3 regions of the Ensifer canadensis genome follow, and region 2 is predicted to be linked to each of the others. Evidence: riboswitches for the same ligand, from Rfam matches in the RefSeq annotation. Region 2 holds a riboswitch; each other region holds the start of a gene.
What was found. A riboswitch is a leader RNA that binds a small molecule or an ion and turns the genes downstream of it on or off. The one in region 2 is predicted to bind thiamine pyrophosphate.

Region 1 (9,667 bases), on a different replicon from region 2:
AGCCGCCAAAGCACCTGAAATAGCATCGTCATGCAGCCGCCCTCGCCTTGAAGATGCTGCTGACGGCGTCGAGCATGGCGATGTCCCGCATCTTGTTTTCTATCTCAGCGTCGGGGCGCGGGAACTTGGAGCGCGAGCCTGGTCATCCAACCAGTGAACTTCTGGCGCTTTTGTGCTTCGGCCTATTCAATGAGTTCGGCGTAGGTGATTTTCATGCGGCGCCCTTCTGCACTGCCAGGTACAGCGCAATGCGCGGGGACGAGCGCGCACGCGACCGGGGGCGACACGGAGTTGCCGACGCAGGACACCTGCACGGATTTGGAAAACAAGCGCCAGACCGACCCCAAGCCTGATAGTCATGAGCACCGGCGAGGACGCAATCCGGTGGGAAGGCCCCTCCCGCGGCGTCAGCATCCGCATGGCGATATCGACGATGACGAAGGTAGCGCCCGAGACCTCGACCGTGACGAACTCGCGATCGTCCCGAAAGCCCGTGTGCCCGCATGAAATTGGCGACCTCGCGAGCCCGCTCAGCCTACCGTAGCGTGAACGGCGGCGCAGTGACGGTCGCCTCGACATGACCATCACGGTCCTTCGTGATGGTTCGCGTCGGTTCCGTTTCCGACTGGCAGTCACCCGTGCCGTAGTGGGCCTGCATGTACGGCGTCACCGTCTGGGCGTCGACGAGCTTCGTGAGGTTTACCTGCTGGCCGTCTTCCTGCTTGCTCAAGCAAATTGGGTCAACAGGACCGATGACGACATGTGGCGCGACGTGCTCGACGAGGCCTATCGGCGCGGCTGGACTGACAGGCGCGTTAAGATCGAAGGCGAGTCGTTAAATTAGCGAAGCCTTGCAGAAAGAAATGACCGCCCTAACATCTTCTGCAGGAGGAAACGCCATGCCGAAAATCGCCGGGCCTAGACATCCGAAATCTCACCCCGATCGTGACCTGCAATGTCAGGAGGCGATCACTGATGAATTCCAGTTTTTGATCGAAAGGATCGAGGCAGCAGGATGGTCGCCCGAAGAGGCCTCATCAGCGTTGATCGAACTGGCCGAAAACCACTATCTCTCGATCAATGCTGAGGCAGAAATGTTTGAGCTTGGCGCCGGCGTCGTGCTGATAGCCCCAAAGCCGCATTGATTGGGTGGAGGCTATCAAAATGCCCGGCACCACATGGCGAAAAGGCGACATGCCGGAGGATGGATCCGTAATCTTTGTCCGCGTCGTGCGCCCCTATCGGTTCAAAATCTACAAATCGAATAGCGAGGAATTTCGACACGGCAAGAAGGGTCGATGGCAGCAAATGAATGAGTTTGGTGGTTGGGATAATTGCGAGCCACCTACCGGCTTCGAATGGTCTATTGAGCTCCGCGATTCAGCGCTCCCCTTTTTGAGTTATGCGGAGAGCCTCCCCAAATCTGGTCGTTGACTCTCTGCCCTAATGAGAACATTTGTAGAACAGCTTACTCAGAAGGCATTGAGCATGAGCGACGAGGTTGGCGCTACCAAGAGAGCGGAAAGCAGCCTGGCCGAGCATCTGTGCGAACCTCCCTGCTGCATGAAGTGGGGCGGCTTCGGCTATGCCCACGGACGGTCGGCGCCAAACTGGTATTGCTTCGAACACAAGATCGAATGGCCACCGGCCAAGCGATCCTGACCCCCGGCGCTAGGTGGGCGCCAATCTCAGACATGCGGCACAACTCGCCCCGATCGACGATCGGGCACTGAAGAATGCTATCTGGAGTTCAGCAAGTGACGGACCACGCCAAGCTATCCTCATTCGTCGCCATCCATCTGGCGGTGATAGACCAATCGACCAAACGCCGCTTCGCAGGAACAGGCGTTTCGCGCCGCCGCGAACAAGACAGCGCCCGCTCAATTGCTGAGGAACTCGTCAGGCATATCCGCATCAACCACCGTATCGAGCGCGCCGGGACTGCGGTCGACGATGCCGAAGTTGTCGCGCTCGTCGAGGCCGAGCTTTGGAAGCTGCCCGAGGCAGTGGCGAAAGACCTCGTCGCCATTGACGCCAACAGGAAAGAGTTCGCCCGTACAGCCATCGTCAATGCGCTGGTCGAAGCATTGACCCGGAGCTACGAATTCACGTTCCTTCAACCCGAGTATCGGGGCATGGGGCCGTCGATCTACAAGGCGCCCAATGTTGGCCCACGTCGATAGCGCCTGCAAGGCTTGTCTGGGGGAGGAACAATCCTCTGAGAGACGCGTTTTTTGCGGACATGCCACGTGCTGTCGAACTCTCGAGCCCCTCCCGCAGGGGCCCATTTTTTTCTCGAAGATCGGCCAGCTCGCGCCGCGCTTTGAACGACGGATGACGGAGCTTCCCGTCGCTGCTCCATGACGGGTCCCCCTTTAACCGTTTGCAGAACGACACCTTTCTAGCAGCATGGTGGCAACACGTTCCCGACGAGGTGTGCCAGCGTGGTTTTGTCGAGAGCCGAGTAAAGGAGAAATTAGGGCTGCCCTGCTCGATGCGGCAAATATGATCCGGACGTTGCGGATTATCCTGGATGGGAAGGAATGAAGCTTCCCATGTTTGAACAAGAGTCCCCTCCGCCTGAGCTAGTTCGAAAAGGCTAAGGGCAAATCGCTCCGTTTTGAAGTAACTTTAGCAGCTTCTAAAATTGGAGAGGATCCCGCAATGCCGAACTATATCGCATGCGCCCTAGTTATCCTCACATACTTTTCGTGCACCGCCTCCTATGCTCAGACGACCTTCCAGGTCCCAGGACACCCATTTCGCTCGACTGTGAATTGTGTTCGCGAGGCGCCAATTGGCAAGTTCGACCGAAAGTGCGACATTCCACTAACCGGCTGGCGCTGCGCCGAAGGTCTGTGGCTGCCGATTGTCCAGAGCGGCCTCTAGGTCGCTAGAGGTCCCAGGGCGCACGCCCCTGCCCCAAGCAAAGCAGCGCTCCGGGATCACCTCGATCGGCACGGCCTGGCGCGACGGTTCGGCACAACTCTGTCGATCGTGGCACCTGGTCGACGCATGCGTTGTAAGCAGTGCAGCAACAACAACGGTAACGTGATCCGGGTGCAAAACACCGACGGTGATTGTCGACCGCAGCGATGGAACATTGTTGTCGCACCCGAGTTATAAGAGCGCCCCAACGTATCAGCTCCAAGGCCCCTCTTCCCCGGTCTATTTTTTGAGCTCGAAGACATCCACGTTCTCGGCCAGCTCGCGCAGGCCTTCGAACGATGGATGCCGTAACTTCCCTTCGCTGGTGATCTCGGTATAGGTGATCTCGGCGACAAATGCCGGCTCACAGAAAACCGCGTTCTTGCGCTTGAGCGCGACCGGCGGCATGTCCGACAATTGCTTGCGAAGGTCGCGGGCCATTTTGTCCGTAAAGCCTGTTCCGACCCCGCATACATAGACCAGCTCGTTGCCTCGCCTCGCCGTAAGCAGCAACCGCGAAATCGCGCCGGCCACCTTCGTCGATGGCTCACATCCGACGACTACAAAGCCGTCGCTCTGGATGCACTTCAGCTTTACCCAATCGCCGCAGGCACCTTGGTCGAGAACCGTGGGCGGGTACTTTAGCCAGAGCCATAAGGCACGCACGCCGAACAGATTCACGATACATTAGCAATCGGAACAATGCCCTACCGCACGCGTTTTTAAATGCATAAGCGTTGGTGTATTGTGGAGGCAACCCAATGTGGGCTCCGGACGGTCTGGCTACTCTCCAACCCAAAGACCGTCTGGATCTCCCTCCACGATTCCAGTGTAATCCCCCCAGCAACGGCGCATACTCTATGCGGGGCAAACGTCGGCCCTGTTCTCCCCTGGGCTGGCTGGGATTAGGGCTATGGGTAAAGCGGTTCGATCTCGCACAGGGATTGTAACGCCTGACGACTTCAAGCAGATCGAATGTGTCTTCCGGGAAATGGTTCAGGAAAGGCACCTCGCCTTTGATAGCGATGAAGCCGTTACGCTCGCGGCGCACCTGATCAGCCTTTTTCAAAGCGGCATCCACGACCACGATGCGCTCAAACAAATAGCTGGTTAATTGGGAGGGTGGCTGCCTGACCCGGCGGGACAACTGGAAAAGAGCGGCCTTCTTTTAGGGCTCTGCGGGAAGACCGCTAGCAATCTCAGCAACGACTAAATATCGAACTAAATCTGATGATTGGCGAGAACAATTCGCATTTAAGGAAAGGAGCGGCTAAGGAGTCGTCTCGTTTCCGCTGTCGTCCCCGCGGCGCCTTTTATAAGCGCCGCTTCTCTGTGGGCTCTGAGCCGGATTCCCCGCTACCAGCAGCAGTTCGACGCACGCAAATCTCAACTTTTGCTCACTTGGAGCCAATTAAAGATTTCGCTATCTTTCTCTCTTCGGTGAAGGCGGTAGCTCAAGAAGGGAGGTCTAAATGGCTATTCACTTTGACCAGTCAGGTTTTGAACTCGCACCCGAACAGCTCGATACACTTCAAAGGATATTCGATCGCATTTGCTTCGAAACGAGGATCCCGCGCCAAGACATCCGCGCTGGCCGCCTCGCAAAATTCCTGATGGATGAATTTAGGTTCGGCAATACGGATGAGTTGGCGTTAACAGAGTGCGGTCGCTGGTTCTGTAGGCGGGCGAGCCCAACACGTCGAATTCAGAGCGAACAGCAACCGACCAGTATGCTGCACTAGGCGATGTGTTGCTCAACACCGCAGAGTGACGCGCTGCCCCACTCTCGGCCCTCGACTGGGATCACACTACGCCAAGCATACTCCGGTCGGCGTGGCCGCGCAACGGCCACGCCGTCATCGAGATGCCCCAGAGACAGCTGAAAATATTCCGGATCCGAGGCCCGATCTGATATGCATGTGCTCGTTAATTCAGCGCCGGCGTCGGTCCCCAGACCTCGCGATCGAATCGGCACGTTCATGTCCCAGCTGCGAGCAGCAGGCGGCGTGACTTATCGAGACCAAACATGTCGCCATAGCGATCGAGCGCGACCATGACGGAGGTGAAGTTGCTTGCATTGACCGCCCTTTCGCGGCCGAGCGAATTTTCTGCACAGATATGGCGCCATTCGGATTTCCTTTTTACTGGGTGCTGGCCATTTTCCGACCGGGCTTGCACCGTGAACCACTCAAAACGGGGGACTCTCATGGATGCAGGACGGCGCCCTACCGAGGAGAAATGGTCGAACTGCATGAGCACGTTGATCGCCGTGGCTCTCATCGCCTCGGGCGCGCCCGCGCAGGCGGACACGACGGTGTGCTTGGGAAATGTGTGTACTGTCACTTCCAGGGACGGCACCAACCATGAAAGGTCTCTGAGCGACATCAATGAAGAAGCGAGAAAGGAATCGCTTGAGAACATTCGAGACATTGATTGTAGTGTGGCAGACGATGCCTCCACTTGCCTGAGAGCAAAACTCACGCTGCAGCGCCTTTTCTACTAAACGCATGCTCCTTGATGCCTTCCCGCCGCTAAACGAGTGCGAGGCCCGCCGCATTGATGCGCCGGCTCATGTTGCTCCTCTCAGCGCGATACGCGTTGAGATGTGCTCTAAGGCATGCGGATGACTTTCTAGCCCCGTTGGGAATGAACTAACAACGCTTGACAAAGCACGGCATTGGCCGTTCAACTCGGTTCATTCACCAGGGGAGTCCCGACAAGGGGCTGAGATATTGCTGGGCGGATCGGCTCCTTCGACCGCAGCGCAATGACCCGTTGAACCTGATCCAGTTCATGCTGGCGTAGGGACGGTGGGAACGACGGCAGTTGCGACAGCTCCTTTGCGATCGCGTGGACGTGTCTCTATCTTTCCAGCGCCAAGATCTGGGTCTCCAAACGTCAAGGTTGGAGCCGACCAATGGTTTTTTCAGATGTCGTACACGAGCCAAACCGCGGACATAGACGGCAACATCGACGCCCGTTAGCGGTGCGGCGCATGGATGAATGGCCCTACAGCTCCGGCCAGGTAACAGCTCGAACGGCTGCCAAATGAGGCGGGTGCTGATCAACGGAGCAGGTGTCGTCGGCCTTGTCACCGCATACGAACTGGCGCGACGCGGCATTGAGGTCTACGTCTTCGAACGTTCAAAACGGATTGGCGCCGGCGCATCCTGGTTTGCCGGCGGCATGCTGGCGCCCTGGTGTGAGCGCGAAAGTGCCGACGAGAAAGTCGAACGCGTCGGCGCGACAGCCATCGAGTGGTGGAAGACGGCGCTGCCCGATGAGGTCGTGCAAGAGGGGACACTTGTCGTCGCCGCCGCGCGCGATACACGCGAGCTCGATCGCTTCGCGGCGCGAACCAAAGGGCACAGACGGCTTGATGCAGACCAGATAGCCGAACTGGAACCAGATCTCGCCGGCCGTTTCTCTCGTGCACTCTACTTCCCGAGGGAAGCGCATCTCGATCCGAGAGAGGCGCTGTCTTCACTCCATGACACATTAATCGCCATGGGGGTGCGTTTTCATTTCGGCCAGGCGACCGATGCCACCGTCGATCGCCGTGTCGATTCGCATATTGACTGCACAGGCCCTGCCAGGCTCCCGGATGACGCGGCACTGCGGGGCGTGCGTGGCGAGATGCTCTATCTGCGCACCGGCGACATTCAACTGTCGCGTCCAGTGCGCTTCCTGCATCCTCGACACCCCGTCTATGTCGTTCCACGCCGCCAGGGCGTCTTCATGGTCGGGGCAACAATGATAGAGAGCGAATTGTCCGGTCCTATCACTGCACGGTCGCTGATGGAGCTCTTAAACGCAGCCTACGCCCTGCACCCGGCCTTCGGCGAAGCGCAGATCACCGAAACCGGAACTGGCATTCGCCCCGCCTACCCCGACAATCTGCCAAGGATCACGAAAAGCGGTTCGATCTATTCCGTGAACGGTATGTATCGGCATGGTTTCCTGCTCTCGCCGGCTCTTGCGCACGACGTTGCCGAACTTCTGCTCAACCCGGACCACAGATCGGAGTTCTATGATGAACCTTAACGTCAATGGCGAAGAGCACGAGGTCGCCTGCTCGACGCTCGCCGAACTGATGGCTGCACTCGACTACGAAGGAAGCTGGCTGGCGACCGCTGTCAACGGCGAACTCGTTCACGCGGCCGACCGCGATCGATGGCGCTTACGCGATCATGATCGCATCGAAATTCTCTCGCCGATGAAAGGTGGCTGACCATGCTGCAAGTCTACGACACGGAAATCACCTCCCGACTGCTCCTGGGCACAGCGGGCTATCCATCTCCAGCCGTGCTTTCGGACGCAGTGCGGGCTTCAGGGACACAAATCATCACGGTCTCGTTGAGGAGAGAGACGGCCGGCGGCAAAGCCGGAGGTGCGTTTTTCGAACTGATCCGCGAGCTCGGGACGAAAATACTGCCGAACACCGCCGGCTGCCACACCACCAAGGAGGCGGTGCTCACTGCTAAGATGGCGCGCGAGGTTTTCGAGACGAACTGGATCAAGCTCGAAGTGATCGGCAATCACGACACATTGCAGCCGGATGTGTTCGCGCTGGTCGAAGCCGCACAGATCCTTTCAAACGAAGGCTTCGAGATCTTTCCCTATACGACCGACGATCTGGTCGTTGCCGAGCGCCTGCTGGAGGCTGGCTGCCGCGTGTTGATGCCCTGGTGTGCTCCGATCGGCAGTGCCATGGGGCCACAAAACCTGTCCGCCTTGAGGTCGATGCGCGCACACTTCCCGGACGTGCCTCTGATTGTCGATGCGGGCATCGGCCGCCCTTCGCATGCAACGACGGTGATGGAGCTCGGTTTCGATGCCGTGCTCCTGAATACGGCGGTGGCCGGTGCCGGAAATCCGGCCTTGATGGCATCGGGTTTTGCCAAGGCGATCGAGGCCGGTCGGCTGGCTTTTGAAGCCGGCATGCTCGAACCGAGAGACATGGCAGTCCCCTCCACCCCGGTCATCGGAAAGGCGGTCTTCTCATGAAGCTCGATCCCTTCTACCTCATTGTCGACAGCGCGAATTGGGTCGAACGCCTCGTTCCAATTGGAGTGAGGCTGGTCCAGCTTCGCATCAAGGAAAGACCCGATAGCGAAGTCCGTAGCGATATCCGCATCGCCAGAACCATATGCGAGAGACACGGTTGCCAACTTGTTGTCAACGACCATTGGCGCATGGCGATCGACGAAGGCTGCGATTTCGTTCATCTCGGCCAGGAAGATCTGGCGCAAGCTGACGTGGCCGCGATCCGTGGGGCCGGCCTTAAGCTCGGCGTCAGCACACATGACGAGGCCGAACTCGATATGGCGCTGTCAGTCGCGCCCGACTATGTCGCGTTGGGTCCGGTCTATCCGACCGTTCTCAAAAAGATGAAGTGGGAGCCGCAGGGACTTGCTCGCCTCGCCACATGGAAGAAGAAAATCGGACCGACCCCACTGGTTGCGATCGGTGGACTGAACCTTGAACGCATTGATGGCGTCCTCACCCATGGCGCGGATTGTGCCGCGGTCGTGACCGACATTACACGTAGCCAGGATCCCGAGGACAGAACTAGGCGATGGATCGCTGCAACCTCACGATGGCGCATTGCGCCAGCGTGAACGAGATCTTCGTTTCCCAGCCGGCGACCACGGCCGAGCACCGTCCCCAGATGAGCCTCACCCTCAGAAAAGCCGCCACAACGGAAAATCGACCGAATATAGATGCCTAGAAGAGTGCCGCGAGGCTAACGTGTGACGGCGTAGTCACCGACGATCCTTGTTTCGCAAGCATCGTCAAGGTATATAGAAACCTGAAGGTGCTGTGGTCGAGGAAGATGTCTATTGTTGCAGTAAAGGTTTTGTCGACTGTCAATGCCCCTTATGGGACGAAGCTTTCGGCTGAGCAATTGGCATCCAAGATTTCCGATCCTGCCAGCGCAGTCAATTTCGATGCGTCGGCGTTCTCCTTTTTTTCCGAGGTAGACGAGAACCTTCAGATCTCGTTTCTTGGCGAAATGCACGTTGATCCGGCGATCGCTTCCGACTTAGCACGTAAGTTCTCGGCACTCGCCGGTTACCCGCTTCCTTTGGCGCGGGCGGCATAGTTGGTCGAACACCCAGCCAGCAGATGGGGGGACCTGTTTGACCACGCTGGCCGCATTATCGATCAGGCAAGCTCCCAACTCACATTGATCGACAATTGCACTTTTGGAGGCGGTACCGCCCTGATGCTCCAGATCGATCATCGCGAGAGCTTTGATGTCGACATCTTCATCGATGATCCGCAGCTTCTGAACCCGAAGACACAGGGCTACGCGCTCGACATCAACCCTGACGGCTATCAGTCCGATGGATCAAGAACATTGAAGATCGTCTTCGAGAATGTTGGCGAAATCGACTTTATCTGCGCGCCCAGCCTCACTGACCACCCGACGGTGAAAGCGGAGGTGCGCGGTCGCGACGTCCTGCTTGAGACCCCTGGCGAAATCATCGCAAAGAAAATATTTTACCGCAGGGCCACGATGCAGCCCCGCGACATGTTCGACATCGCCTGCGTCGTGAGGGATCACGGTGTCGAGTATCTCAATGAGCCCTTACGCCCTTCGGAGACAAATGCGAGAAGGCTCTAAAAGTCGCTCGCCAGATGAACCCGCAGTTCGCGGAGACCATCATGACAAGACTTTTGTACCGTGAAGGCTTTTCGAGATTCCACGCCTGGCACAGGCAATGACGATCAA
Region 2 (9,667 bases):
CTGTTCTTCAATCTTCGCCGGCTGCGCGCGCGGCTTGCCCAAGGCGATCGTCAGCTCACATCGCAGGCTATGCATGAGGAAATTGCCGCCGCACTCGGGGTCAGCATTGCCGACGTCCAGACCATGGATGCCCGCCTTTCCGGCAGCGACACCTCGCTGCAGGCACCGGTCGGTGGGGCGGATTCCGATGGGGGAGAGCGCCTCGACTTTCTCGCAAGCGACGCGCCGCTGCCTGACGAACAGGTGAGCGACATGATCGACGGCGAGCGTGCCCGCATCTGGCTGCACGACGCCATGGGTGCGCTGACCGAGCGCGAGATGCGGATCATCCGCGCACGACGTCTGTCAGAGGAAGGCGCAACGCTGGAGGAGCTCGGGCTCGACCTCGGCATCTCCAAGGAGCGGGTCCGCCAGATCGAGACGCGGGCGCTTGAAAAGCTCAGGGCGGCGCTGGCAACCAAGGCTCCGGCGCTGACATCGGTCGTGCACTGAAGCATTTTCGGGAGACGTGCCTACAGCGCCGCGCGTCTTATTAGACGCGCTAAGGTCGCTGTAGCACTTTGAATTGCTGCATGTTTTTATCCTTAAATCGAATAGGATTTAAGGAAACATGCAGTGGGTGGCCATCCCGTCCATAGGACGGGTGAACACGTGATGACGCAGTTGCACGTTCGCGCCGGAAACCTCAACGCGTCAAACGCGCGTCGGGCACGGCAAGCGATTTCGCATCTTTGACACGAAGACATAAGACGGCGTCGGACTGAATGGTGCGGCGCCGTTGGCGTTTATTCGGAAATGATCTTCACCCGGTCGCCCGGCTTGATGGTCGAGGTCACCTGCATGGCGTTGATCAGCCGGAACAGATCGAGCTTGCGGTCGGTACCCATCATCCGGGCCGACAGCATGGCGATCGTCTCTCCGGGCTTGACCACGGCGACGCGGATGCGCAGCGGCTTCAGCGACTGTGCTTCGGCCGGCGTCATCTTGCGGAACGTTGCGCGCAGCTGGTTTGCCGTCGGCTCCAGCGCGCGCGACCCTTTTGGAACGGCAGTCAGGAAGCGGTAGATGCGGTTGTCGATGCGCACGACCGTGACGTCGAAGTCCCAGCGATCGGCAGACGCGCGGGCCGTTGCGGCCTCAAGACCGTTGACGCTGATCGGACGGATGGTATCGGGCTGCAGGCCGGTCACCCAGCCGCTGGCGATGTAATCCGTCAGGCTCTTGCGGGCCGTATCGGCGATGCCGTCGAAACGGATCGCCACGTCGCCGGGGCCGGTTGCCAGGACCGCTTCTGCCTTGTTGTCGATCTGGAAGCCGGTCGGCACGTCGAAACGAATGCCGAGCTGGCCATGCATGAAGGTCTGGCCGCGGACATAGCCTTCCTGCGGGCTGTCGCCATAGAGCAGGCCGTCGATGCCGGCGAGATAATAGTCGCGCCCGCGGTCGCCGCTGGTGCCCTCGGCGCCAAACGCGCGCGCGTGCCGGCGCGCGAGATCGACGCGCTGCGGGGCATTCGGGTGGCTCGATAGGAAGTCGAGGCTCTGGTCTGCTTCCGGATCGACCGCGGAGAAGCGGCTGTAGGCGGCCATGGAATCGAGGAAGCGTGCCGCCGCATAGGGGTCGTAACCGGCCTCGCCCAGCATGCGCACGCCGATGACGTCAGCCTGGAGCTCCTGGTTGCGGGAGAAGGCGGCCAGACGCAGCTTGCCGCGCGCCAGTGCCTGCTTGCCGGCGAGATCCGAGGACAGCACCTCGGAGACGACGCGGCTGGCGATGACTTCCGCCTCTTCGCGCTGCTGGCGCTCGATGCCATGGTTGGCGGTGACGTGCGCCATTTCATGCGACAGCACGGCCGCAACCTCGGACGCGTCATTGGCAAGCGCAAGCAGGCCGCGGGTGACATAGAGATAGCCGCCGGGCAGCGCAAAGGCGTTGATCGCCGGGGAATTGAGAATGGTGATGCGGTAGGACTGCTGCGGGTTTTCCGAGACGGCCGTCAGGGCGCCGGCGATGCGGGCGACCAGCCGCTCCGTCTTTGCGTCCTTGTACTCCCCGCCGTAGCTCGCGACGATGCGCGGGTGTTCGCGCGCGCCGAGCTGGGCACGGGGGTCGTTCTTCTGGACTTCGTCGACGATCTGCGGATTGGAGGACGGCGATACGGTCGGCTCGTAGGTCTGCTCGATCACCGACTGGCAGGCGGAAAGCAGCGTCGTCGCAAGCAATGCAACCACAGCACGTGTCCGGAGGCCTCCGCGCTTGGGCGGGAACCGGTCGTTTCTGACTGTATGACTTTCCATGCCTCAGCCCGTTTCCCGTCCAACGCCACCCCACAACAGGGACTCGGGCGGCGTTGAAAGTCTTACTTTTTCAGCCGGATACGTCCGATCCGGGAAGAGTATTCCAGCCCTGGTCTTGCTGTATCTGATTTCAGCGCCACCTGCCTAGTTTACCCCGGTAGAAATAGTTGCCCCGTGGTATCACGGCAACGGATACGCGAATATTCGTGACGCTCCGGCCGGACAATCCGCGCGTCGCATGGCGCGGCGGTCAAATTGTGGCGGAGTACCACGCGCGCTAGAGCATTTCCGGTTTAGACGACGTCGCGGAAACGCTCTATCTGCCTGTTTCCACGCATTTCCTGACGGAAAACCGCTTCGCACTTTTCCTGGAAATGCTCCAAGATTCCACGTCGCATCACGCGTTGCCGAGAAAGCGGTTGATGGACGCCATATCGCGCCGTTCGAGAAAGCGCTCGACCGGGTCATGGGCGATGATACGCCCCTGGTCCAGAAAAAGCACGCTATCGGCCAGCGCCCTCACGTCATCGGGATGGTGCGTGATCATCAGGATCGTGTTGTTTTCCTGATCATGCAGGTCCTGCAGCAGTGCCCGCATACCGGCCCTCATGCCGGGATCGAGAGCGGCAAAAGGCTCATCCAGCAGCAGCAGCGGGCGATGTCGCACCAAGGCGCGCGCCAACGCCACACGCTGTCGTTCGCCGCCGGACAGCGTCGGCGGCAGGCGCTTGCCGAAGCTGTCGAGCCCGACGCGGCCGAGGGCATCGTCTATCCGTGCGCGATCAGCGACCGACAGGCGAAGCGAGGGGCTGATGCCGAAGCCGACATTGGTCGCGACGTCGAGATGTGCAAACAGGTTGTTGTCCTGAAAGATCACGGAGACGGGTCGTTCTGCCGGCGCCTGTCCCGACATCGTCTTGCCGAGAATGCGAACCTCGCCCCGGTCCGGCTCCTCGAAACCGGCGATGACATGAAAGAGGGTCGACTTTCCCGACCCGGAGGCCCCGGCAACTGCGACGATGCCACCTGGCTGAATGGCGCAATCGAAGTGCAGTGCGGTGGTGTCGTAACGAACGTCGACGCCAACAAGTTCTACCGCCGCCTGGGAATTCATGCGTTTCGTCCTTCCGGCACTCGCCTGTCGCCGGCCGTGCCGAGCATGGTGAAGATCAGGCAGATGAGGCCGAGGAAGAGCGCCAGACCGGCTGCATCCGCGGTGCGATAGCTGCCCATCCGGCTGTAGAGCAGCCATGGAAGCGTGACCATGTCCTGCGAACCGAACAGCGCCACTGCACCAAGGTCGCCGAGCGACAGCGCCATGGCGAAGGAGAACGCCATCAGCAACGGTTTCCGGAGCGGCGGCAAGTCGATCCATCGCAGGCGATGGAAGCCGCGGATGCCGAGGCTTGCTGTCAGTCGGTCGGTGCGTGCGGCATGTGTTGCCATCGCCGGTGCCAGGATCCGGTGCACGAACGGCAGCGCCATCAATGCGTTGATGGCGACGACGATGGCGGGGGCGAAACGGGCGACATCGCCGAAGGGGCGCAGGAGCAGAAACCATCCCGCACCGAGCACGACCGGCGGCACCAGTAGCACCAGCGACGTGCTGGCGGTGACAGTGCCCGCAAATGCCCTGGCCAAGGTCGGGGCGTGGCGACGCGCCACGACGATGCCGGCGGCGCGGATCATCGCGGCGGCCATGGTGACGCAAAAGAATGCCGAGAGGACGGCGATGACAATGCTGGTGACGAGAGCACGATGCACGGTCGGGTCGCCGGCAAGCTTCACCAGATCCGCACGCAGGCCGGAACCGACGACGGCGATCAGCGGTGCGCCGATGAAGAGCAGCGAGAACAGGATCCAGCCGGCGTCGGACGTCCGGGAGAGGCCGGTTCCTGCATCATAGCGTCTGGAGATTTTGCCCGCGGTTGCGCTTTGTGCAGGTTCGGTCGCGACACGCGTTAGAGCCAGGAGCAGGGCTCCGGTCATGACGATCTGTAGGGCGGACAGGGCGATCGCCCGCGGCGGGTCGAAATCGAAGCGCAGCGCCTGGTAGATCGCGACCTCGATGGTGCTGGCGGCAGGCCCGCCGCCGAGCGTCAGCACCAGCGTGAAGCTGGTGGCGCAGAGCATGAAGACGAGGCCGGCAGCACCTGGCAGCAATCCCCGAAGGACCGGCCACTCGACAAAGCGGAAGAGTGCGGCTGGCGGCATGCCGAGATTGGCGGCGGTTCTCCAGTATTCCGAAGGGATGCGCTCGAGCCCGGCGAGAAAGAGACGTGCGATAAGCGGCATGTTGAAGAAGACGTGGGCGAGCAGGATGCCGAAAAGGCCGTAGATGCTGATCGGCTGCTGCAGCCCGAGGCCGGCGAGGGCGGTGTTGAGCGCGCCCTGCCGGCCCCAGATCTCGATCAGCCCGAGCGCGCCGACAAGCACGGGCAGGCCGAGCGGCAGGGCCATCACCCGCAGAACCCAGACGCGGCCGGGAAAGCTCGGCCGGCGCGCAAGCGCCCGTGCGATCGGGATGGCAAGAACAACGGAAAGCAGCGTCGAAAGGCTCGCCTGCAGCAAGGTGAAGCGCGTTACCCGCCAGATATAGGCATCGAACAGCACGCTGTTGCCGAAGTCACCGCTCTGGAGCAAAAGGGCTGCAATCGCCAGGCCGACAAACAGCAGGATACCGCCGAGACTTAAAGTCCCGGCGGTCATCGTGATGCGATTTTCGGCAGGCGCGAACAAATGCGCCTCAGTTCTTGCTAATGGCGGCCAGCCATTCGTCGATCCAGGCCTTGCGGTTCGCCGCCACCTCTTCCGACGGCAGCAGGAAAGTCTTCTCCGGATTGACCAGCTTGCTAAAAGCCTCCGGCAGCGGCTCCTTGGTCGCCGCGACCGGCATCATCCAGTTGGTCGTCGGAATGATCGACTGGAACTCCGGGCCGGTCATGAAGGCGAGAAACTGCTTGGCAAGCTCCGGCTCCTTGGCGCTCTTGGTCATGCCGGCAACTTCGATCTGGATGTAGTGACCTTCCGAGAATTCGGCCGCCTGGTAGCGGTCGGTGTTTTCCGCCACCATGTGGTAGGCGGGCGACGTGGTGTAGGAAAGCACCATCGGCGCTTCGCCCTTGGTGAAGAGGCCATAGGCTTCCGACCAGCCCGGCGTTACGGTCAGTACCCTGTCCTTGAGCTTGGCCCAGGCGGCGCCGGCTTCGTCGCCATAGACGGCCTTGACCCAGAGAAGCAGACCGAGGCCCGGCGTCGAGGTGCGCGGATCCTCGATGACGATCTTCTGAGAGGCGTCGCCTTCGACCAGTTCCTTCAGGCTCTTCGGCGGCGTCTTCAAGGTCTGGGTGTCGTAGACGACGGCGAAATGGCCGTAGTCATAGGGAAGGAAGGTGTCGTCGGTGAAGTCGCCGGGTACCTTGACGTTGGCAGGCTCGATGCCGTGCGGCGCGAAGAAGCCGGTGGCCTTGGCCTCGGCGACGAGGTTTGTATCGAGGCCGAGCACGATGTCGGCCTTGGAGGCCGCGCCTTCGAGCTTGAGGCGGGTCAGAAGCTCGACGCCATCGGCGACGCCGACATAGGTGACCTTGCATTCGCAGGTCTTCTCGAAAGCTTCGGCGACCTTGGCACCCGGCCCCCATTCGGTGATGAAGCTTTCATAGGTGTAGACGGTCAGCGTCTTGTCGGCAGCAACGGCATTGGCCGCGAAGACAAGTCCTGCCGTCGCGGCAAGCGCTAGCCGGCTAAGAACCTTGAGTTGCGATGAATTGGACATGGCAGGCACCTCTCCCTAAAAATGATGTTGCATGGGAAAAGGGCGTATCGATCCGATCGCGTCTAATCCCTCCGCCGGTATGAGCCGGATCAGGTTCCGCGGGTTGGCGTTCAACGCCTCTCAGCCTTCGGCCGCCATGCGGTCGGAAGGCACCCCGTTAGAGCGGGTAGAGATTTACCGCCGAGCCGGTTTGATGGCAAGCGAAGTTTGAGGACGGCAAAAGCGCCCGCCCCGCATTTTCGCGCCGCGGCGCATGGGGTAAAATCGTCGGCAGAGTTTGCAGACGCCGAAGGAGCCTGCGATGACTGACATGCTCGTTCGCCTTTATGCACTGCCGGCACAAGCGAGATCACCGCTTGCTGACGGTATCGGCATTCACCGCGCAATGGCACCCGAACGAAGCTTGTTGTTCCCTGGATCGAGCAGACATTTGGCTCCGGCTGGGCGGGCGAGGCGGAGGTGGCCTTCAGATCGACGCCGACGTGCATGCACATCGCGGTGTTCGAGGACCGGATCGTCGGCTTTGCCTGCCACGATGTCACAGCGCTCGGTTTCTTCGGGCCGACGGGCGTCGACGAGGCCATGCGCGGACGGGGATCGGCGAGGCGCTCTTGCGCGTGAGCCTGACGGCGATGCGTGACGCAGGCTACGGTTACGCCATCATCGGCGGCGTCGGCCCGGCCGAATTCTACCGACGCACGGTCGGCGCCATCGAGATCCCCGATTCCAACCCCGGGATCTATGCGGAGATGCTGTTTCCCGATACCTTGCCCGAAGATCACTGACAACGAGGACGCAAAATCGCCGGATCGCGCCCTTGTTCGGTTTTCTTGCTTTTCCTTGCCCGTGCCTTTGCGCTATGGGCTTTGCCATGGCCCGATCCACCTTCACCATTCTGCTCGGCGGTGCACTGACCCCGACCGATCGCCTTGCGCGCCAGCTCGCAGGCAGCCGCTTCGTTGCGGCCGATGGCGGCATGCGGCATGCGCGGGTGCTATCCGTGACCCCCGACGTCTGGGTGGGCGATTTCGATTCGACCGAGGAGGCGCTGCTCGCGGAATTTGCCGATGTCCCGCGCGAGCCCTATCCCGCCGCCAAGGCTGCGACCGATGGCGAAATCGCTGTCGAGGCGGCGCTGTCGCGTGGCGCCGAAGCCTTGATCTTTGCCGGCGCGCTCGGAGGATCACGCAGCGACCATGCCTTCCTGCACCTGCTTCAGGCTGCTTCGCTGGCCGAACGTGGGTTGCCGGTGTTCATGACCTCGGGTGAGGAGGAGGCCTATCCGCTGCTTGCAGGCGAGATCGAAATCGATCTGCCGAAGGGCAGCCTATTCTCGATCCTCGGACTGACCGATCTCATCGGGCTTACGATCGTCAACGCGCGTTATCCGCTCACCGATTTCACGTTGCCGTTCGGGTCTTCGCGCACCGTTTCCAATGTCGCGGAGGGTCCCCTTCGCATTTCCCTCGACACCGGCCGGGCGATCGTTCTCGCCCGCCCCTATGACCTTTCCGGAGCCTGAGCCTTGGCGCCTCCCATTCTGAAACTCGACGATATCTTCCTGACCTTCGGTGGCACGCCGCTTCTGGCCGGCGCCAACCTGCAGGTGGAGCCGGGGGATCGCATCTGCCTTGTCGGGCGCAACGGTTCCGGCAAATCGACGCTGATGAAGATCGCCGCCGGTCTTGCCGAAGCGCAATCGGGCGAGGTCTTCCGCCATCCGTCCTCGACCGTTCGCTACCTGCCCCAGGCACCGGATTTCGAAGGCTACGACACGGTGCAGGCCTATGCCGAGTCGGGCCTTGGCCCAAGCGACGACCCGTATCGCGTCGCTTACCTACTGCAGCACCTGGGTCTGACCGGCGAAGAAGACCCGGCACGCCTTTCCGGCGGCGAGGCGCGCCGCGCAGCGCTTGCCCGGGTGATGGCGCCGGAGCCGGATATCCTGCTGCTCGACGAGCCGACCAACCATCTCGATCTGCCGACGATCGAATGGCTCGAAGACGAGCTGACCCGCAGCCGTTCGGCCCTGGTGCTGATCTCGCACGACCGGCGCTTCCTCGAAAAGGTCTCGAACGCGACGGTCTGGCTCGATCGCGGCCAATCCCGCCGGCTCGACCGCGGCTTCGGCCATTTCGAGGCCTGGCGCGACGAGGTGCTGGAGGCGGAAGAGCTGGAGCAGCACAAGCTCGGCAAGGCGATCGAGCGCGAGGAGCATTGGCTGCGCTACGGCGTTACCGCCCGGCGCAAGCGCAACATGCGTCGTCTCGGCGAATTGCAGGACATGCGCTCGCGCCATCGCGGCCACAAGGGGCCGCAGGGCTCCGTTCAGGCGGCGGCTTCCGACGCCAAGGAATCGGGCAAGCTGGTGATCGAGGCGGAGAAGATCACCAAGGCTTACGGCGAGCGGACGATCGTTGCGCCGTTTTCCATTCGCGTGCACCGTGGCGACCGGATCGGCCTTGTCGGCCCGAACGGTGCCGGCAAGACGACGCTTTTGAAGATGCTGACCGGGCAGATCGAGCCGGATACCGGCACGGTGAAACTCGGCACCAATCTTGAGATGGCGACGCTCGACCAGAAGCGCGAGGATCTCAACCTCGACGATACGCTGGCCCACTACCTGACCGACGGCCGGGGCGAGAGCCTGATTGTCAACGGCGAGCAGCGCCATGTCACCGGCTACATGAAGGACTTCCTGTTCCAGCCGGAGCAGGCGCGCACCCCGATCCGCGAACTGTCGGGCGGTGAGCGCGCCCGGCTGATGCTGGCACGCATTCTCGCCCGCGCCACCAACCTGCTGATCCTCGACGAGCCGACCAACGATCTCGACATCGAGACGCTGGACTTGCTTCAGGAGGTCGTCGCCGGCTTTGCCGGAACCGTCATCCTCGTCAGCCACGACCGCGACTTCCTCGACCGCACCGTGAGCTCGACCATCGCGCCGGCCAATCCCGAAGCGCCTGACGGCCGCTGGATCGAATATGCCGGCGGCTACACCGACATGATGGCGCAGCGCAAGGGCGCGATCGAAGAGCGGCGCAAGACGGAGAAGGCGGAAAAGGCCAAGGTGGCCGATGCCGCTGCCCCCGCAGCCGAGGCACCGAAGGCCAAGGGCAAGCTCTCCTACAAGCAGAAGTTTGCACTCGAAAACCTGCCGAAGGAAATCGCCAAGGCGGAGGCGGAGGCAGCCAAGCGCGAGGAGCGGATGGCCGACCCCAACCTCTTTGCCAAGGACCCGAATACGTTTGCGAAACTGGCGAAGGAGCTGGAAAAGCTTCGCGGCGATCTCGCCCGCATGGAAGAGGAATGGCTGGAACTGGAGATGCTGCGCGAGGAGCTCGAGGGCTGAGCCTCGCCGCTCCCGCGTTGAAAGTTGGCAAGGGGTATGATAAGGAAAACTTATTATATCTCTCGTGAACGATCCTGATGCCGACAAAACTCGAATCCGAAACCATCGGCATGTTGCTGACCGATGTCTCCCGCCTTCTGCGTGGCGCTTTTGACCGCAAGGTCAACGCCATGGATCTCGGCATCACGCCCGGTGAAGCGCGCACGCTGATCCAGGTGGCGCTGACCGAGGGCATCAAGCAGG
Region 3 (9,667 bases), on a different replicon from region 2:
TAATTCGATTATGGAGCGTTGGGTTCCCGACGAACAGTATATCGATACCCTGTTCGCACAGATCGAGAAAATAGCGAGCTTGCAGGGGACCGAAAATATCCCGGAAACCGTTATTCAGGAAAGTGTCGAATCGGTATGCAGTGCCTATTCTGCTTTCGTGCAGTATTTCGGCGCAAGTAATGTGCAGGCTGTTTACACGGCTAACGATCAGTGGCACCCGACGTCATCCGCTTTTGCTGCCGCAGTGACCTCTGGGGTAAGAACTATCTTGTCTTACCACGGAACGATACCTGAGTTCGCATTGTATTCGTATGCAGATACCGTCTATTACTACAGCTACAGAATGGATGCCGAAACCGTTTTTCCCATTCAATCCGCACGCTTCGTTCCATTTTCGACACCCTTGGATATTTACCAGTTTGAATTGAAACATCCCACGCTCCTGTTTGAGAGCGTGCTTGAACGGGATGTGGCGAAACGCGGCTCGACCCTCGGCATCGTTGCCGCATTGAGCGGCGATCTGACATATTCGATCACCGACTACGCCAGTTCGTTACAGCAATGCCTGCAGGTCGCCGCGAAGATCCGCAATAGCGGAGCCAGCAATCTCCAAGTGCTGATATTGCCTCATCCATCGGACAAGAGGAGCAATTACGAAGCAGCCTACAACGACTTCATCGCGCGCTCCGGCCTTCCCCTGGACAAGGTCAAGGTCAATTATGGCATGGACTTGCTTGATTTCGCGACGCGCTGCGGACCGATCATAGGATGCCCTTCGACAGCGTTCGATTCACTTTTCGCGTGTAGTTATCCTGCGCGAGTCGTTGCATCCGAGATGTTGCTGCACGAGGTATTCGGTTACAATCCGTATGCGAACTCGCCCGTTCATTGTGACGACACGGCAGACCTTGCCGTTTTCGCTCGGCAATTCCTGGAAGGTTAGCGGTCCATGAAGTTCTCTATCGTCCTGAATTCGTTCAATCAGGTGGCAACGATCGAACGCACGATTGTGTCCTGCATCAAGCAAGCGGTTGACAAGGAGATTATTCTGGTCGACGCCGGAAGCACCGATGGCACGCTGGAGATTGTCGAGCGGTATCGGAACCAGATCGACAAGATCATCGTTAACACCTCGGTCGATCTTGGGCAGTCACACGCCATCAATCTGGGCTTCGCTAACTCCACAGGCGACATTCAATGCTGGATCAACTCCGACGACTGGTTTGAAGACGACGGCCTTGAACGGATTGAGCCTATCTTCAGGGCTAATTCTCATCCGTTTACCTGGGTAATAGCGTGCTGCAACCTTTACAACGAGGAACAGAAGGAGATTTTCTCTGTCAGGCGGGTCAACCATCTGGATATGGGAGTCGCGCTTGAGTACGGCTCGCGCTTCTGGGTACCGCAGCAGTCTACATTCTGGCGACGCGAGATGTTCGAGACCGTGGGACCACTTGTTGTTCATGATCACGTGACGATGGACGTTGAAATGTTCATGCGTTTCACGGCAATGCGTAAGCCCTACCTCTCGAGCGAAGTGGTGTCGAATTACGCTTTTCACAACGCTTCAAAAGGCTCGGTCTTGCGCATGGAAAGCTTTGTGTCGCAGAATAAGCTCCGGATGCACTACGCGGCGATGTTTCAATCGTACTTCGCGACGGAAGGGCTCGACATCGGCAACACACCTGTACATTTCCGCCGGGCACTTCAGAGCGACCTCCAGCGCTTTGTTAGCCATGTTAGAAGTCGAAACGCCGCGAGTTGAGGTTAAAACAGGCTCCAGAGAACTGTCGCCCGGGTTCTTGGTGTGCAGTAGGAGTCGCGGACGAGTTTGATCTCGTCTTACCCACGCGATCGAATACGTGTCCCGCAGTCCTTGCCGTGGCAGTTCAATGGAAATCAGGACGATTAGATGACAGTTAGTCTCGATATATCTTTTGTCGGCGCATCGTGTACAGCTCAAAGGAGCAATCACACAACGCAGGAACTGACAGGGTATGTCGAATATTTTCGCCGTTTTTTGGCTCGCGAACTCGGCATCTCGGCGGTCTATCAGGACGCATACCCTGGCAACCGTTTCGCGGGCCCCGGTCCTGTAAAAATTTCAGATGTTGTCAGTCGCCGCGGTGGCGGCATCTGCGTTCTCGAACTGCTGATCGAGGACCACTCCCGGGGGCGTGCTTCCTCGAGTGAAGATTATCTGAGCGCTTGTAAATCCCTGATGGATGCAAACATTTTGCCGATATTTCTTAACCTTCCGAAAGGTGGGGTCCTTCCGTTGGAACAATGGCCTCAAGCTCGGATGATCGCGGAGATCAGCGCGGAGTGCAACATCCCTTCCATAAACATAGTGCCAGTCGACAGTGCCAAGGCGATTGAAAAGTCCATGTTTAATGGCCCCAATCACACTAATTTTAATGGCGCGAAGTACTATGCAGAAACTATTTCGCAATTTCTTATTTCTGTTCTCGGCGATCGCGATTTGCGTCTGCAAAACATTTCGATTCCGGAGCGGGTACAGTCAAAGATCGTCTCCCGAATTCCGGCCGAGACCCCTCGTGATTCCTTTCAAAAATTCAAGCTACAACTGAAACGCGGCCAAAACCAAAACGACACCTTTGGAACCTTGATCCATCTTCACAAGATCGGCCCGTTCTCGCCGGTCGTGTCCTTCAGGGCAAGCAATGCCGGTGGATTGTATTATGAGACCAGCATGTCGCTCTGGGACGAGTTTTGTCATTATGACAGGTATTCCTATCTTGATTTTAAGTTTCCATTGAAAGGCAGCGACATTTCTGTCGAGTACGAAGTGTCAGATATCTTACCCAAATACGAGACTTGCCGTAGGGAGCACGATTTTTCGGAGTTTTTCGACAAGTCGAAGCGCGTCATGCACGCTCAGGGAGACGCATTCATTTCGGCGTACGAACCGCTTCCGGGTTACTCTTCACTCCTTTAACGAAAACACTGGTCTCCGACATTTCTTTTTGCATGGAAACCGCGTTCTTTCCTCAATCAGATATGCAATACGCTATTTCGCAGTCATGTAGAACGTAGCGTAGTTGTTCTGAGTGCGGATCCCATCAACTGCCAGCGGTTTAAATCCACAGCTGGCAAGGATATCCCAGAAGGCATCGATCGCGTAGGAGTTAGCAACAATATGCCGCTCCGCGTACTCTTCAACAGACTTAATGCCGCTAAAGGTCGGGTTGCCGTTGTCGAATCGTATCTGGATGACGCCTGCCGCATCAGGCTTGCATGCCTTCCTGATGGTCTTCAGCACCTGTACGCCATAATCTTTGCTCGGGAAGTGTTGGAAGACAGCCGTGCTCAAGAACATGTCGATCGGCAGCAGCTTGTCCGCAATTTCTTCCGGGGGGCCTTCAAGGAGAACAGGCTTGAAAAGACCCGTATAGCCTTCCGCAGAAATCATGCGGCCGGCTTCTTGTAGATTCTTCGGCGAAATATCAACGCCCTGATATTGGCTGGCAACCTCGCGAAGCCCGAAGACGTTAGATCCGCCACCTTGGCCCCATTCAAGCACTGAAAGGTCTCGCATTGCTGACGGCGCGCGTTCTAGTATCCTCCAGAGAAACTTGAAGCGATCAAGTGTCAGCGCGCCTATTGATTGCCATGCTGCGTCATTCGCCCACCGTCCCACGCCGCGCCAGTGGGATTGGTCTTGCCGATAGGCTTCATCGTCCTTGTCGTTCCAAACTGCTTTTATCGTATCCAGCAGGTCAGTCATAAGCGCACCCCTCTAGATGATGAGGACACAATCAAGCCTATTGGCTGCAGAAAAGCAACCGCAGCGAACAGCGCTCGACGGGCGTATTTAGAATTACCCATCGAAAGGAAACCACCATGACACGACGCATCAACGCGGCGAGCCTTGCGCTTGTCAAACAGTGGGAAGGCCTGAAGAAGAAAGCCAATCGGGATGTTGGCGGGATCTGGACGTTCGGCTACGGCCACACCAGCGTCGCGGGCGCGCCCGTTGTAAAGCCGAACATGGTGATTACCGAGGCAAAGGCCGAAGAGATTCTCCGCGGCGATCTGACCAAGTTCAAGGAGCGGGTCGATGCTCGCTCTGACGCACTTTTCGTGACGGCCTGCGGCGGGTCGTCGGAATTGACCTAGTCGGCGCGCCAGGGGCGATGCCCGCGGATCAACCAAAGATAGATGGGACTGTTGTCGGCCACTGCACCGGGGGCGTCTGGACGAATGCGGAGTGCGTGCTTCACGGCGAAGCGCGTTGATTATCACGGCAGACCGACACGAGGGGCATGATGAGGCAGGAGAATGGACTAATGGAACTCCCAAGGCGTCCTCAAAATCTTGAATGGAACCTCAACACGATCAACCAACTGGTGACGCTGCTCGGCATTTGTGTGGGTGGCGTTGCTATCTGGGTCGAGAAGAGCCGGGATCTCGAAGAGTTGCAGAATTGGCGCGCGGGCCACGAGCTCCTGCATAATGAGCGCCTGGTCGAAGTGAAGGCCATCGAGGCGCGTAACGAGGAGCGTTTCCGCTCGCTCGAATCCGAAGTGCGTAAGTTCGAAAGCATCACCTATAGGGTGAAGATCATGGAGCAATCGAGCGGGTCGACCACGGCCGCTTAAGGACCTGCAACGATTCTTTTGCAGGATTTACGTGTCATGTTTATCGCTGGTATTTAAACGAGCTTGGATTTTCGGCCATGTGGCAGTTGTATTTGAAGTCTAACGAAGGTACGGGCGTGCCTTCGGGGAGGAGCTTCATTGGAGATATGTTCTACGTCACTTGTTTAACGTGAATCCCATTGTTCAATTCGTGTTGAGTATCGCAACGATTTGTGGCTATGTGATGTAAAGTATCCTTAGGAGGGGCAGTTCCGTGGTGAAGATTTGCTATCCGCCTGGCCATTTTTTTTCGCCAATAGTTGACCCGGAACAACTTCGGCGCGTTGTCCCAAAAACCAGGCCTATGCCGCCAAAATCATTGCCTGATGTGGCGATCGACGACGCGGCTATGACCAAGTTGTGGACTGATGTCCTCGCCCCTATCGCCAATACGGCGACCTTTTCAGACGAACCCGGTAAAGTTCACCGTTATCACTATAAAAACCCTTCGTACTGCGTTGGGGATGGCACTGTGCTTCGGGCGATGCTCCTTAGCATCAAGCCAAAACGCATGGTGGAGGTGGGGTGTGGGTGGTCCTCGGCGTGCACTATGGACACCATCGAAGAGGGTGAGCTAACAACTCAAATCACGTTCGTTGAGCCGTTCCCCAAGCTTCTCCGCGATGTTCTTCGCGAAAATGATATTGCCCGCGCGCGAATTATTGAAGCTGGCGTGCAAGATGCTCCGATGGAGATTTTCACAGAACTGGAGGCGGGCGACATATTGTTCATCGACTCCACTCACGTTGTTAAAACCGGTAGCGACGTTGCCTACGAGTTGGCAGAAATTCTGCCTCGTCTAAACCCTGGTGTGATCATCCATTTCCACGATATCTTCTATCCATTTGAGTACGGTTACAAATGGATCATGGAAGACAACCGCTCTTGGAATGAAATTTACTCCATACGCAGCTTCCTCGCGTTCAATAGCTGTTTCCATATAATGTTCTTCAATGACTACATGGCCCAACTGCACGGCGACCACATGTTGAAGACATTCCCGCCGTTCATACGAAATTCCGGCGGCGCGCTCTGGCTTAGGCGTCTGTACTGAGCCATTTTTGAGGCGGGCGCTCCAATAGTTCGCAGGCGTAAACGCACGTCGCGCAGTGGCTGAAGCGTCTCGGCGCAATTTGCGTTGTCGACCGGGCGGCCGAGGCGCGAGCACCCCAAGTCGAGCATGCGCCGACACTGGGGGATACAACTCTGAGATTCCGGGGGGCTTGGGGGGTGGTAGGTAGCCAGACGGTCCGGATTCCGCGTTAGGATGCCTCCACAATGCGCCAACGCTTATGCCTTTAACACGCGGGTCGCCGGGGCATTGTTGCGACAGCAAATGAGCGGCGGATCGGCCACAGTCAGGTCCAGCTCAATCATGCCCAGCTTCTAGCTCTGTGGACGGTATGGACTGGAAACGAGTTCGGTCTACGCCGATCAGGCCTCCTGAGATTGTTGGGTAAAACGGCCGCGGCGAAGTGAATCAGCGGCCTGAAGCTACGGGCGGATCTTGGCAAGATATGCTCTGATCAAGCCCATGACGCTGCCCGATATCGAACTCCCGGATGACGTAGAGGCTCTGAAAGCCATGGTCCTTGCCATGGCCGAAAAAGCAGCCCGCGTCGAGGCCTTGGAGAGACAAGATCGATGATCTCGAGGCCCGCAGCGCGGACGCCGATGAACGGATCGAGCGGCTGACGCAAATCCTGAAAGCCTTCGATCGAGCCCGATTTGGCCGGCGCTCGGAAAAGCTCGCATCATCTACCCGCGGCAGGGTCGCCTGCCAGAGAGTAAAGAGGTCTTTGACGATCGCTGCAGAGGTCTCTTGACGCGCTGCGATCTTCATCAATGCCAGCGAAAGTGCCGCCGGCCGCGCTTAAGCGCAAGAATGCCGTGTTCTGCAAGCCGTCACCGAGATCGCCTATGGCCGACAATGTCGACGTCTTCGAGCTCAAAAATGGGCCCCTGCGGGAGGGGCCGAGGGTTCGAAAGCGGCAGCGGGGTGTCTGCCTGATGTCACGTGGAATGTCCCGAAAAGCGTGTCTCTAAGAGGATTGCTCCTTCCTTTAGTTTTCATTTGAAATAACGCCCCAGTTTAGGCAGTTGGTACTAAAATTTGTCTTGGTGAATGGAGTTTACATTGCCGGTGAACGCGCTTTTTGGCAAGAATAAATCGCAATATGCTCAAGTGTTACTTTATGTGAACTAATTCGACTTTTGCCCTGTTGCGAATCAGGAGCACCTAACATTCACAGAAACGGCGATTCGACCGGTCGCACAGAGAGTTTTCGAGGGGGTGTTGACAGCCATTCCAAGATCTTCCATCTTTTCACGATATTCCGAGGGGTGCACATCTTGTGCTGAGATGGCGGTGAGCCGGACCCTTGAACCTGATCCGGGTCATGCCGGCGTAGGAACGGGAAAAGAGCCGATTTCGGCAAACTAATCGCGTCTTCGCTTTCACCTGGATCTCCGTGATATTTTGTCTGGAGATCGATCGATGCTGTCTTTTGCCAAGTTGCCGCCGAATGGCGGGTTTGCAATTCGTCCGGGTTGCTGCGTCGGCTGACCGGCGATGCGCCTGGCGTTCACATTTGTTCGCAGCCTTGTTGTGCTTGCTGCTCTCTGGCAGACGGCGGTGGGTGTGTTCGCGTTACCGCGCTATCTTTTACCAACGCCGATGGATGTACTGGCCGTCTTTGCGCGGCAGCCAGAATTTCTGCTCGAGCAGAGTCTCGTGACGATCGCCGAAATGCTGGCCGGGCTCGCGTTCGGCACGGCGTTCGGCGTTGCGACGGCAATCGGGCTGGCGGCTTTTCCGCGGTTTGGAAAGCTCGTCTGGCCTTTTGTGCTCGTCCTTCAGGCCTTTCCCGTTTTCGTCATCGCACCTTTGCTGGTGCTGTGGTTCGGCTTCGGCATGGTTTCGAAGATCGTGATGGCGGCGATCATCATTTTCTTTCCCGTTGTCTCTGCGTTTTCGGACGGTCTGCGCCGTACAGATACGCAGATCCTTGATGCCGTCGCGCTCACCAAGGCGAGCCACTGGCAGGCGCTGCGGCTTGTGCGATTGCCGTTGGCGTTGCCCGGCTTAGTGACTGGCCTCCGCGTTGCTGCCCCGTTGGCACCGCTCGGCGCCGTCGTTGGCGAGTGGGTCGGCGCCTCGGCCGGCCTCGGCTTCGTTATCGTCCAGGCAAATGCCCGCATGCAGACCGATGTCGTCTTCGCTGCGATGGCCATTCTTGCCGTGCTTGCCGTCGCCCTCAGGCTGCTCGTCGATGAGGCAACCCGTCCACTCGCGCACTGGGCGCGGGAAACCTGAATTTCTGAGATCAATTGGGAGAGTTCATAACATCATGATCCGTAAATCTCTGCTTTCCGCCAGCCTCGCACTCGGCGTGGTCTTTGCAGCTGGCTCAGCAACTGCCGCTGAAAAACTGACAGTGATGCTGGAGTGGTTTGTCAATCCCGACCATGCGCCGATCGTCGTCGCCAAGGAGCTCGGCCTGTTCGAAAAGGCGGGGCTCGATGTTGAGCTCGTGCCACCGGCAGACCCTTCAAGCGTGCCGCGTCTCGTCGCTGCGGGGCAGGCTGATATCGGCGTGCACTATCAGCCAAACCTGTACCTTGACCATGCTGCAGGCCTGCCTCTGGTTCGCATTGGCACCCTGGTCGAGACGCCGCTCAACACGGTCACTGTCCTTGACGACGGTCCGATCAGAAGCCTTGCCGACTTGAAGGGCAAGAAGATCGGCTTTTCCGTCTCCGGTTTCGAGGATGCAATGCTCGGCCGAATGCTTGCCTCGGCCGGTCTCAAGAAGGAGGACGTCGAACTCGTCAACGTCAACTTCGCCCTGTCTCCGTCCCTGATCGCCGGTAAGGTCGATGCAACGATCGGCGGCTTCCGGAATTTTGAACTGACGCAGATGCGGCTCGAGGGGCATGCGGGCCGTTCCTTCTTCCCAGAAGAGCATGGCGTGCCTGTTTATGACGAGCTCGTCTTCGTTTCCGACAAGGCAAAGGTTGCCGACAAGCGCTTGCGGCCCTTCCTGGTCGCGGTGGAGCAGGGTGCGATTTTCCTCACCAATCATCCGACTGAAGCCTGGAAGCTGTTCGTCAAGGCTTATCCGAACCTCGATGACGAACTCAACCGCAGTGCATTCACGGACACGCTGCCGCGATTCGCCAAAAGGCCGGCGGCGCTCGACCGTGGCCGCTACGAGCGGTTTGGCGCTTTTCTTGCCGAAAGCGGTTTGATCGGCAAGGCACCTGATGTCGACGATATCGCGGTGGAAATCCGATGACGGGTACATCGGACTTCGTCGAAAGTGTTGCCGCATCGCTGGCGCTTGTGCGGCAGCGCCGCCCCCGCGTGCATTGCCTGATGAACACGGTGGTGCAGAAGTTCGTAGCCGATGGACTGGCAGCTCTGGGTGCGATCCCCTCGATGACATCGGCCCTGGAAGAGGTCGAGGCTTTTGCCCAGCGAGCCGATGCGCTCGTCGTCAATCTCGGTACGCTTGATGAAGAGCGCCGGAGGGCGATCCGTTTGGCAGCGGCGGTTGCGCGCGATGCCGACAAGCCGTGGATCGTCGATCCCGTGCATTGCGACTATTCGCCTTCGCGGCTTGTCTTCGCCCGGGAACTCATCGCAGCTGGCCCTTCCGTTGTTCGCGGCAACGCAAGCGAGATGGATATCGTCGGTAACGCCAATGGCGCGCTGAGGATCAAGACCGGGGCAGTCGATGAACTCACACTGGATCTACATACGATCCGGGTTGAGAACGGCCACCCCCTCATGGCGCAGGTCACGGGTACCGGGTGCCTCTCCGGCGCCTTGATCGCAGCTTTCATGGCGGTCGAGCCGGATCGCCTGAAGGCCGCCACGGGTGCACTGCTGACGAGCGGCATCGCCGCCGAAATCGCTGGGGAGCGTTCGAGTGGGCCCGGTACCTTCGAAGCTCTCTTCCGTGATGCGCTCGCAGCGCTGCGCCCCGAAGATATCATTGTCA

Region 1: it holds a riboswitch for thiamine pyrophosphate, as region 2 does, so the genes downstream of both, thiO (glycine oxidase ThiO) here and thiB (thiamine ABC transporter substrate binding subunit) in region 2, are expected to answer to the same signal.
Region 3: it holds a riboswitch for thiamine pyrophosphate, as region 2 does, so the genes downstream of both, J3R84_RS23850 (ABC transporter permease) here and thiB (thiamine ABC transporter substrate binding subunit) in region 2, are expected to answer to the same signal.

What each region holds. Positions count from the first base shown of each region.
Region 1 is NZ_CP083371.1:964,327-973,993, reverse strand. It holds gene J3R84_RS24210 (hypothetical protein) at 1-23, shown strand, start outside; partial or broken gene J3R84_RS39075 (DNA cytosine methyltransferase) at 212-679, opposite strand; gene J3R84_RS24205 (hypothetical protein) at 578-844, shown strand; gene J3R84_RS24200 (hypothetical protein) at 900-1,145, shown strand; gene J3R84_RS24195 (hypothetical protein) at 1,165-1,434, shown strand; gene J3R84_RS24190 (hypothetical protein) at 1,489-1,662, shown strand; gene J3R84_RS24185 (hypothetical protein) at 1,758-2,183, shown strand; gene J3R84_RS24180 (ATP dependent DNA ligase) at 3,169-3,609, opposite strand; gene J3R84_RS24175 (hypothetical protein) at 3,842-4,042, shown strand; gene J3R84_RS24170 (hypothetical protein) at 4,401-4,670, shown strand; gene J3R84_RS24165 (hypothetical protein) at 4,906-5,409, opposite strand; TPP riboswitch at 5,623-5,754, shown strand; gene thiO (glycine oxidase ThiO) at 5,977-6,972, shown strand; gene thiS (sulfur carrier protein ThiS) at 6,962-7,159, shown strand; gene J3R84_RS24150 (thiazole synthase) at 7,162-7,935, shown strand; gene J3R84_RS24145 (thiamine phosphate synthase) at 7,932-8,549, shown strand; gene J3R84_RS24140 (hypothetical protein) at 8,765-9,034, shown strand; gene J3R84_RS24135 (hypothetical protein) at 9,158-9,559, shown strand.
Region 2 is NZ_CP083370.1:3,540,539-3,550,205, reverse strand. It holds gene J3R84_RS17285 (RNA polymerase factor sigma-32) at 1-492, shown strand, start outside; gene J3R84_RS17280 (M48 family metalloprotease) at 786-2,297, opposite strand; gene J3R84_RS17275 (thiamine ABC transporter ATP-binding protein) at 2,695-3,411, opposite strand; gene thiP (thiamine/thiamine pyrophosphate ABC transporter permease ThiP) at 3,408-5,012, opposite strand; gene thiB (thiamine ABC transporter substrate binding subunit) at 5,044-6,072, opposite strand; TPP riboswitch at 6,122-6,239, opposite strand; partial or broken gene J3R84_RS17260 (GNAT family N-acetyltransferase) at 6,374-6,857, shown strand; gene J3R84_RS17255 (thiamine diphosphokinase) at 6,944-7,594, shown strand; gene J3R84_RS17250 (ABC-F family ATP-binding cassette domain-containing protein) at 7,598-9,424, shown strand; gene J3R84_RS17245 (MarR family winged helix-turn-helix transcriptional regulator) at 9,502-9,667, shown strand, end outside.
Region 3 is NZ_CP083371.1:906,435-916,101, forward strand. It holds gene J3R84_RS23810 (protein-tyrosine phosphatase family protein) at 1-943, shown strand, start outside; gene J3R84_RS23815 (glycosyltransferase) at 950-1,765, shown strand; gene J3R84_RS23820 (hypothetical protein) at 1,913-2,959, shown strand; gene J3R84_RS23825 (class I SAM-dependent methyltransferase) at 3,032-3,748, opposite strand; gene J3R84_RS23830 (glycoside hydrolase family protein) at 3,865-4,140, shown strand; gene J3R84_RS23835 (hypothetical protein) at 4,311-4,622, shown strand; gene J3R84_RS23840 (class I SAM-dependent methyltransferase) at 4,876-5,715, shown strand; partial or broken gene J3R84_RS23845 (IS66 family transposase) at 6,196-6,424, shown strand; TPP riboswitch at 6,991-7,092, shown strand; gene J3R84_RS23850 (ABC transporter permease) at 7,234-7,977, shown strand; gene J3R84_RS23855 (ABC transporter substrate-binding protein) at 8,015-8,959, shown strand; gene J3R84_RS23860 (hydroxyethylthiazole kinase) at 8,956-9,667, shown strand, end outside.